Regions from separate parts of the Mycoplana ramosa genome, predicted to be linked through region 4. Evidence: predicted binding sites of a transcription regulator. Region 4 holds the regulator's gene; each other region holds the start of a gene.
The links. The regulator PhoB, encoded in region 4, activates phosphate uptake and scavenging genes when phosphate is short. The targets are predictions, from matches to a motif close to TGTCATNNANCTGTCAT.
Positions count from the first base shown of each region.

Region 1: a site for PhoB is predicted at 1,055-1,071, ahead of JNC62_RS04740 (DUF2794 domain-containing protein). Genes of this name have one in related genera too.
Region 2: a site for PhoB is predicted at 967-983, ahead of JNC62_RS09050 (UDP-2,3-diacylglucosamine diphosphatase). Genes of this name have one in related genera too.
Region 3: a site for PhoB is predicted at 1,260-1,276, ahead of JNC62_RS16400 (ceramide glucosyltransferase). Genes of this name have one in related genera too.

Region 1 is NZ_JBHEEW010000003.1:77,367-79,567, forward strand. It holds gene JNC62_RS04735 (GNAT family N-acetyltransferase) at 84-629, shown strand; gene JNC62_RS04740 (DUF2794 domain-containing protein) at 645-1,037, opposite strand; gene JNC62_RS04745 (DUF1223 domain-containing protein) at 1,515-2,201, opposite strand, start outside.
Region 2 is NZ_JBHEEW010000006.1:33,736-35,936, reverse strand. It holds gene JNC62_RS09050 (UDP-2,3-diacylglucosamine diphosphatase) at 72-899, opposite strand; gene JNC62_RS09045 (ester cyclase) at 1,017-1,421, opposite strand; gene JNC62_RS09040 (NADP-dependent malic enzyme) at 1,656-2,201, shown strand, end outside.
Region 3 is NZ_JBHEEW010000013.1:26,507-28,707, reverse strand. It holds gene gyrA (DNA gyrase subunit A) at 1-226, opposite strand, end outside; gene JNC62_RS16405 (MarC family protein) at 463-1,092, shown strand; gene JNC62_RS16400 (ceramide glucosyltransferase) at 1,345-2,201, shown strand, end outside.
Region 4 is NZ_JBHEEW010000012.1:24,096-26,296, forward strand. It holds gene JNC62_RS15580 (GcrA family cell cycle regulator) at 143-661, shown strand; gene phoB (phosphate regulon transcriptional regulator PhoB) at 747-1,430, opposite strand; gene phoU (phosphate signaling complex protein PhoU) at 1,477-2,190, opposite strand.

The DNA.
Region 1 (2,201 bases), on a different contig from region 4:
CGCCGCTGTCCCGGCTTGCTTTTTCAATCATGCGAGGAGGCCGACGCCGTGTCTCCTCGTGCAAATCAGTGGGTTCATGGCCGATGAATTATACGATCCGCACCGCCGACACCGGCGACCTTCCCGCCATCACCGAGATCTATCGCGAATCGGTGCTGCACGGCGTCGCCAGCTACGAAATCGATCCGCCACCGCTTGAGGAGATGCAGGCCCGCTTTTCGGCGATCATCGCGGCGGGGTACCCCTATATCGTCGCCATCGACACAAGCGGGGTCATCCTCGGCTATGCCTATGCGTCGGCTTTCCGCACGCGCGCGGCCTACAATTGGCTGGTCGAGGATTCGATCTACCTGGCACCGGAGGCGCGCGGGCGAGGCATCGGCAAGGCGTTGCTTGCCGAACTGATCGCGCGCTGCACGGCGCTTGGATTTCGGCAGATGGTCGCAGTGATCGGTGGCGCGCATCCGGCATCGATCGCCGTCCACCGGGCGCTGGGATTCGAGCACGGCGGCCTGATGAAGGCGAGCGGGTTCAAGCATGGCCGCTGGCTCGATACGGTGATCATGCAGCTTGCGCTGGGCGAGGGGGCGTCGAGTGAACCCAAAGCGGCTATTGCCACGGCAAAATGAACAAATGACCAGCGCCTAAGTCTTGATGAGCTTCAGCGCCTTGTCGAAAACCTTGAGAACCTGATCCAGTTCGTGCCCGCGCTTCAGGATCATGCCGTGGGCATTGAGCACGCAGTAGGCGCCCTGCTTGGCCGCGAGCTTGGGGTTCTTCTCGACGCGATAAAGCGGCATCTCGCCGGAGCGCTTGAAAATCGAGAAGATTGCCTTCTCATGGGTGTGGTCGATCGCATAGTCGCGCCACTCGCCCTCACCGACCATTCGCCCGTAGATCCTGAGGATGGCGTCCAGTTCCCTGCGATGAAAGGTGACCGGGACAGGGTCCTTGTTGCTGCGGTATTCCCTGAGGTCAACGACGTTCGGCCCCTGGGCACCGGTCTCTCCCGGCGACGAATCCGGCGTTTCAGTCATCGAGTCTCCGCTTCGATGCGACAAGTCGATGACAGTGTGCCTGACCTGAACCGAATTGCAAGCAATTAAGCCACCGACCAAAGAGGCGACGTTGCGCCTTCGCTCGTGGCTTGCCTTGCTGCACCGCGGCAGCCTCTTCGCGGCGGGATCGTTGCGCCCGGTGCGCGATCGGTCTCGACGGCTGCAATCGGGCCGCGTCATCTCGTCCAGCCGTTAACAACTGCGGCGACGCAAATAGCGAAGATGCCGCATTTCAGACAAAACCGCGCCTAAATTTTCGGGGAAAGTCCAGTTGCTGCCCCGCAGCCGAGCCGCTTTGCATGTGCGGGAAATCGGTCGGCCACTGGGGATTTGCGTCGAAGCTGTTCCTGTATTCCGTTGCCGGAAGCTTCGTCAAGGTCCGGTCCGGCGTGTCTTCGAACCCTCAAGCCCCAGCCCCTCGAAGAACCCGGCCGGACCGCTCCAGACCCTCGAAGCTCAGCGACGATTTGCGGTCTCAGACACCGCGCTGTTCGTCATGACGAAGGCGCCCACTATTGCGCCGGGTGTGTCCGCCGTATTCATTCGCTGCAGCAGGATGGCGCAGCCGCCATTGCCCTTGCGGTTGAGCAGGTTGGCCGGCAGCACGAGGCTGGTTTCCTTCCCCTCCCACATTCCCACCGTTTCGATGTTGGTCACTGCGTGCCAGTAATCGACCCGCCGTCCCCGATTTTCGCCGTCCTCGATGTCGACCGCCTGCTCGCCGTCAAAATATGCGATGATGACATTCGCCTTGCCCTGGCCGCTGCCGATGCGGATGCGCATTTCATCCTGGACGATGATGACGGATACATCCACCGACAAGCCGCGTCCCTGGGTGCTCAGCGATTCCAACTGATTTCGAATTTGCGTCAGATCGCCGCCGTTGACGTGTTCGCGTCCGTTGATCACCGCCTGCGGCGTGTACACGCTGCCGCGGCCGAACATGCGCGCATAGGAGTATTGCCGCTCGGTGTTCTCCTTGGACGACATCGTGTCGGTCCAGCCGAGATAGTTCCAGTAATCGACGTGATAGGCCAGCGCCACAACGTCGCCCTCGCGGATCAACGTTTCCAGCGCCTTGTCTGCCTTCGGACAGGATGAGCAGCCTTGGCTGGTAAAGAGTTCGACCACGCCTTTGGGCTT
Region 2 (2,201 bases), on a different contig from region 4:
TGCTGCGCAGTAGGCGTGATTTTTCGCCCGACTGTTCCGAGCAGGCTCACATACTCGAGACCTGCGGCTCTTCACGCTGCCTTCGGCGCCCGCGCTTCCAGTTCGCGCGAGTTGGAGGCGGCAACGGTTGAACGAGCGGCCGGCGACTGCCAGGCGATCAGCTCCATTCGGCCGTCGAAATGCTCGGCGACGGCCGTGCAGCTCTCCACCCAGTCCCCGGTGTTGATATAGCGGATCCCGTCCAACTCCTCGATCACCGCATGGTGGATGTGGCCGCAAATCACACCGTCGGCGTCGTGCCTGCGCGCCTCTTCCGCCACCACGCGCTGGAAGGCGCCGATGAAGTTCACCGCGTGCTTGACGCGCAGCTTTGCCCAGGCCGAAAACGACCAATAGGGCATGCCGAGGCGCCGGCGCGCGGCGGCAAGCACGATGTTGACGCCGATCGCCGCATCATAGGCCCAGTCCCCGAGATAGGCGAGGAGGCGGGCGTTGCGGACGACGACGTCGAACTCGTCGCCATGCAGCACCAGGTAGCGCTTGCCGTCGGCCGCTTCGTGGATGATCTGTTGCGCGACCTCGATGCCGCCAAAGTGAACGCCGGGGAAGTCCCGCAGGAATTCGTCGTGGTTGCCCGGAATGTAGACGATCCGGGTCCCCTTGCGCGCCTTGCGCAACAGTTTCTGAACCACATCGTTGCAGCTCTGCGGCCAGTACCAGCTGCGCTTCAGCCGCCAGCCATCGACGATATCCCCGACAAGGATGATCGTTTCCGCTTCATGGCACCGCAGGAAGTCAAGCAGAAAGTCGGCCTTCGCTGCCCTGGAACCGAGATGAACGTCCGACAGGAACAGGGTCCTCACGCGGCACACGTTCGGTGTCGGGTCGTTGGCGCTCATCCCATGCACTCCGGCAAATACCTCTCCTGGAGACCCTGTCTCCAAGCACGGTGAAAACCAGACTCGTGTATCAGCAGAATGACAGCCGCGCCGAAACGATCCCGATTCGCGCTGGCGCTATCCGATGACCTGGCGGGCAATGGCGGCACTGTCCCGCGCACCCCAACGGCAGGTGATGCGGCCATCCTTGATGATAAACCACTCCATCGCGGTGATCTCGTAAGAACGCCCGGTCGGTTCGTGACCAGCGAGCCCGCGGAACGTCCCGGTGAAGCGGCCCGTCTCGCGCAGCCGCACCACGACATTGCAGCCGTCGGCAGCAATATCGAGCGCTTCGAGCCGCATGTTCATCCCCTCGTGCAACTCGCGCCAGATCGGTACGACATCGGCAAGCAGGCCGAAACCGAGCACACCGTAGATCTTCGCGTCCGGGGCGAAAAGTTCCGCGAGCCTCTCCAGGTCGAATGTATTGAATGCGGCTATATAGTCCTGAACGATCGATTTGTTTGCTTCCGATTCCATCCCGGCCTCCTTGGCTCAAGCGACGTTTTCATACGATCAGCAGCCACCCTCGACAACCACTGGTCACCGTGGCCGGCGCACCCCTGATGGTGGCGCCGCTGGTCATCCCACAAAGGCAGGGTTGGTGGTTGCAAGTGAGGCCAAATGGGGCTTTATGGCATCGGTCCCAACTTCACGGCGCGCCCCATCCGTGCCAGAAGAGGGGCGGAAGAGCGAATGAAGCGGGCGAAGAACATGACCACTGGCGACAAATCGAAAGCAAATTCCAAGCCCACGAGCGGCGACATCGACCAGCAGGCCCTGTTCTTCCATCGCTATCCCCGCCCCGGCAAGCTGGAGATCCAGTCGACCAAGCCGCTTGGCAACCAGCGCGACCTGGCACTTGCCTATTCGCCCGGCGTTGCCGCGCCTTGTCTGGCGATCCGCGACAATCCGGAAACGGCAGCGGACTACACCGCCCGCTCCAACCTTGTCGCGGTCATCTCGAACGGCACGGCCGTGTTGGGCCTAGGCAACATCGGGCCGCTGGCGTCCAAGCCCGTGATGGAAGGCAAGGCCGTTCTTTTCAAGAAGTTCGCCGGCGTCGACGTCTTCGATATCGAGATCGACGCAGCAAGCGTGGACGAGATGGTCAACGTCATTTCCGCCCTCGAACCGACTTTCGGCGGCATCAATCTGGAAGACATCAAGGCGCCCGAATGCTTCGAGGTCGAGCGCCGGCTGCGCGAGAAGATGGACATCCCGGTTTTTCATGACGACCAGCATGGGACGGCAATCATC
Region 3 (2,201 bases), on a different contig from region 4:
CGCGGGCGCACTTCACGTATTTCTTGTTCCAGTCAATCCCCATCTCGCCCATGCTGAAGAGGATGCGCCGGTGCACCGGCTTCAGGCCATCCCGCACATCGGGCAGTGCGCGGCTCACGATGACGCTCATGGCGTAGTCGAGATAAGACCGCTGCATTTCCGCGGTGATGGAAATGGGCTCAATACCGGAAGGGGACTTGCCGCCGGGGGTCGTTTGCTCTGTCAATTTCGATCACGATCTTTGTTCAGAATCAGTCGGGATTTTATAGCCTACCAGCTTGAACTGCGCCAATTTTGTGGGAGGTTTTGAACAGTCTTTTGCCAGAAATCCGCCAAATGCCGCAATTTGATGGCGCCGCCCGAATGTGGCACCGCCGCCCCCTTCACTTGGGTGCGTCACTGCCCTAACAATGGCGGCTAAAGCGCATCGAGAGAATGCGGATCGGCAAGGGGGATGGCCGGATGTACGATTACGAATTGGTCGTCAATGCGCTCACGACCATGCTGGTGACGCTCGACCCGCCGGGGCTCGCGCCGATCTTTCTCGGCCTGACCGTCGGCATGAACCGCGCCGAACGCAACCAGGTGGCGCTGCGCGGGTCGATCATCGCCTTCGCCATCCTCGCCACTTTTGCGATTTTCGGCGCCGGGATCCTCGGCCTGCTCGGGATATCGATCGCCGCCTTCCGCATTGCCGGCGGTCTGCTACTGTTCACCATCGCCTTCGAGATGGTCTTCGAGCGTCGCCAGGAACGCAAGGAGAAGACATCCGAAGTCGCCATCACCAAGGACCACATCCGCAACATCGCGGTCTTTCCACTCGCCCTGCCGCTGATCGCCGGGCCCGGCGCCATTTCCGCGACGATCCTTCTGTCCGGGTCGTTGTCGTCGCCGGTGGGCCGCGCAGCCCTCCTCGTCGTCATCGCCGTGTGCGTCGCGGTGGTCTATCTCACCCTCTATATCGCCGAACGGGTCGACCGCTATCTTGGCGTGACCGGCCGGGCGATCCTGACGCGGCTTCTCGGGGTCATTCTGGCGGCGCTGGCAGTGCAGTTCGTCGTCGACGGCACCCGGGCGGCGTTCGTGATCTGACTGCGATGCGCGCCTTTCACGTGGCGTCCAAAATGGTCACCTACTGACTTCGATACCTTTGCCTTAACTCCCATAAACCAGCCATCCACAGGACCGGCACCGCGCGGAGTGGCGGATCCCCTTCGCCCTTGGGCAACCGTCTGCCAGCGTCGATCCGAGGCATCGGATGTCATCGGTCTGTCATCTCTGGGTGATGTCTATCGGATGTCTCGGTTCGCCAGAACGGCGGAGCGGCTCGTCGATGGAACCATGATGCTGAATTTTTTTACCGCCGCCGGAGCGCTCCTGGCCATCAATCTGTTGAGCCTGGCCATAGCCGGCCGGCGCATCTGGCCCCGCCTGGGCCCGCAGCCCGCGGCGCGTAGACGCCCGCCAGTCTCTGTCGTCATTCCGCTCTGCGGCCGCGAGGAATTTTCGCGGGAAACGCTGGAAAGCGCATTCCGCCTGGATTGGCCGGACTACGAAGTGATCTTCTGCGTCGCTGATGCAAGGGATGCAGTGATCCCGCTGGTCGACGATGTGCGCAGACGCCACCCTGCCATTCCCGCAACGCTTCTTGTCGGCGACGATCCGATCAGTGCCAATCCGAAGCTGAACAACTGCGTGAAAGGCTGGAACGCCGCGTCGCATGAATGGGTGGTTCTCGCCGACTCGAACGTCCTGATGCCGGCCGACTATCTTGCTCGCCTGATGGCGGCGTGGCGCCCGGACAGCGGGCTGGTATGCTCGACCCCGCTTGGTTCACGTCCGCAAGGATTCTGGGCGGAGGTCGAATGTGCGTTCCTGAACGCCCATCAGGCGCGTTGGCAATATGCCGGCGAGGCGCTTGGGTTCGGGTGTGCACAGGGCAAGAGCATGCTCTGGCGCAAAAGCATGCTGGATGCCAACGGCGGCATTCAGGCGCTGGGTTCTCAGATCGCTGAGGATGCGGCCGCCACGAAACTCGTCAGGGGCCTCGGCCTGAAGGTGCACCTGGTGTCCTCCCCGTTCGATCAACCACTCGGCAGCAGGACATTTCGCGAGGTCTGGGCACGGCAGTGCCGGTGGGCGCGCTTGCGACGCGTTACCTTTCCGCAATTCTTCTCACCGGAAATCCTGCTGGGGGTGGT
Region 4 (2,201 bases):
CTGTCAGTAGGTTAAAAGTCAATTGCTAGACTGCATGCGGCGGAACTAGTCACCAACAGTATCAAGGCGTTCCGAGCTCCGGAGCCATCCGGGGCATTGACGACGGATTCCCGGTAGCGAACGCTGGAACGGAGGCGATAGTATGAACTGGACAGACGAGAGGGTCGAGAAGCTCAAGAAGCTCTGGTCCGAAGGATTGAGCGCCAGCCAGATCGCAGCACAGCTCGGCGGCGTCAGCCGCAACGCAGTCATCGGCAAGGTGCACCGCCTCGCTCTGCCCGGCCGCGCCAAGGCCGGCGGCACGCCGACAGCGACGCGCGCCAAACGGCCGGCCGCTGCGCCGCGCCCCGCGAACTTCGCCCCGCGCGTCGTCACCCGCACCGTCGCCCGTCCGGCAGGCGCGACCGTCGTCAAGGAAGAGGTCGCGTTCGAGTACGACGACGCACCGCTCGCGCGCATCGACACCAACGTGGTGTTGCCGATGTCGCGCCGGCTGGAGCTGACCGAACTCACCGAGCGCACCTGCAAGTGGCCGAATGGCGACCCGCTGACGGACGATTTTCACTTCTGCGGCAACGAGTCCCCGGACAATTCGCCCTACTGCCTCTACCATCAGCGTCTGGCCTACCAGCCGTCGGCCGAACGTCGGCGCATGCGCTGACCGGTTCAAGGCCGGGAACGAGGACCGAAATTGCAAACGGGCCCCGCGGGGCCCGTTTTTCGTTTCCGACGTCGTGGCCCGCCGATCAGGCCTCCAGCGAATAGCCGGCTCCGCGCACGGTGCGGATGACGTCCTGCATGTTGGAAAAGTTCAGCGCCTTGCGCAGCCGGCCGACATGCACGTCCACCGTACGCTCGTCGACGTAGATATCATGCCCCCAGACGCCGTCGAGCAGCTGCGAGCGCGAGAAGACGCGCCCCGGAGAGGTCATGAAAAACTCGAGCAGGCGGAATTCCGTCGGGCCGAGGCGCACCTCGCGCGTCCGGCGATGGACCCGGTGCGTCTCGCGGTCGAGTTCGATGTCGCCGCACTTCAGCAGCGTCGAGACCACCTCCGGCCGGGCGCGCCGCAGCATCGCCTTCACCCGAGCCATCAGCTCCGGCGTCGAGAAGGGCTTCACCACATAGTCGTCGGCGCCGGTGGCAAGACCGCGCACCCTTTCGCTCTCCTCGCCGCGGGCCGTCAGCATGATGATCGGCAGGCGTTCGGTCTCGGAGCGCTGGCGCAGACGCCGGCAAAGCTCGATGCCGGAGACGCCGGGCAACATCCAGTCGAGGATCAGAAGATCCGGCTGGCGCTCCTGCAGGCGGATCTCCGCTTCGTCGCCGCGCAGGATCGTATCGACCTCGAAACCCTCCGCTTCGAGGTTGTAGCGCAGGAGGACGCTGAGCGCCTCCTCGTCTTCGACCACGGTAATCTTGGGAACCATGCCTTGAGAACTCCGGCGTTCTAAAATTCAGACACTTCGAGGCGGATCATTCCATCTCCGCGCCGACCGAGGTGGTGTGATCGTCCTTCGGGCGCTCGCCTTCCGGTGGTGCACCCGTCGCCATGTAGAAGATCGTCTCGGCGATGTTGGTGGCGTGGTCGCCGATGCGCTCGATGTTCTTGGCGCAGAACAGGAGATGGGTGCAGGGCGTGATGTTGCGCGGGTCTTCCATCATGTAGGTCAGGAGCTCCCGGAACAGCGACGTGTAGACCGCGTCGATCTCGTCGTCACGCTCACGGATCTCCTTGGCCTTCTCGACGTTGCGTGAGGCATAAACGTCGAGCACTTCCTTCAGCTGCATCAGCGCCAGTTCGGCCAGATGCTCCAGACCGCGGGCGAGCTTGCGCGGCATGCCGGAACTCTGCACGGCAATCACGCGCTTGGCATTGTTCTTTCCAAGGTCGCCGACGCGCTCGAGTTCCGCAGCGATGCGGATCGCGCCCATGATTTCGCGCAGGTCCGCCGCCATCGGCTGGCGCTTGGCGATCGTCAGGATCGCCTTTTCGTTGATCTGCCGCTCGGCATTGTCCAGGATGACGTCCTCGGAGATGACCTTCTGCGCCAGCGCGGCATCGGTGTTGACCAGCGCGCGCACGCTGTCACCCACCATCTGCTCGGCGGTGCCGCCCATCTCGGAGATGCGGCGCGCTAGGTACTTCAACTCTTCGTCGTAGACGGAAACGATGTGGGTCGATGACATGGTTTTATCCT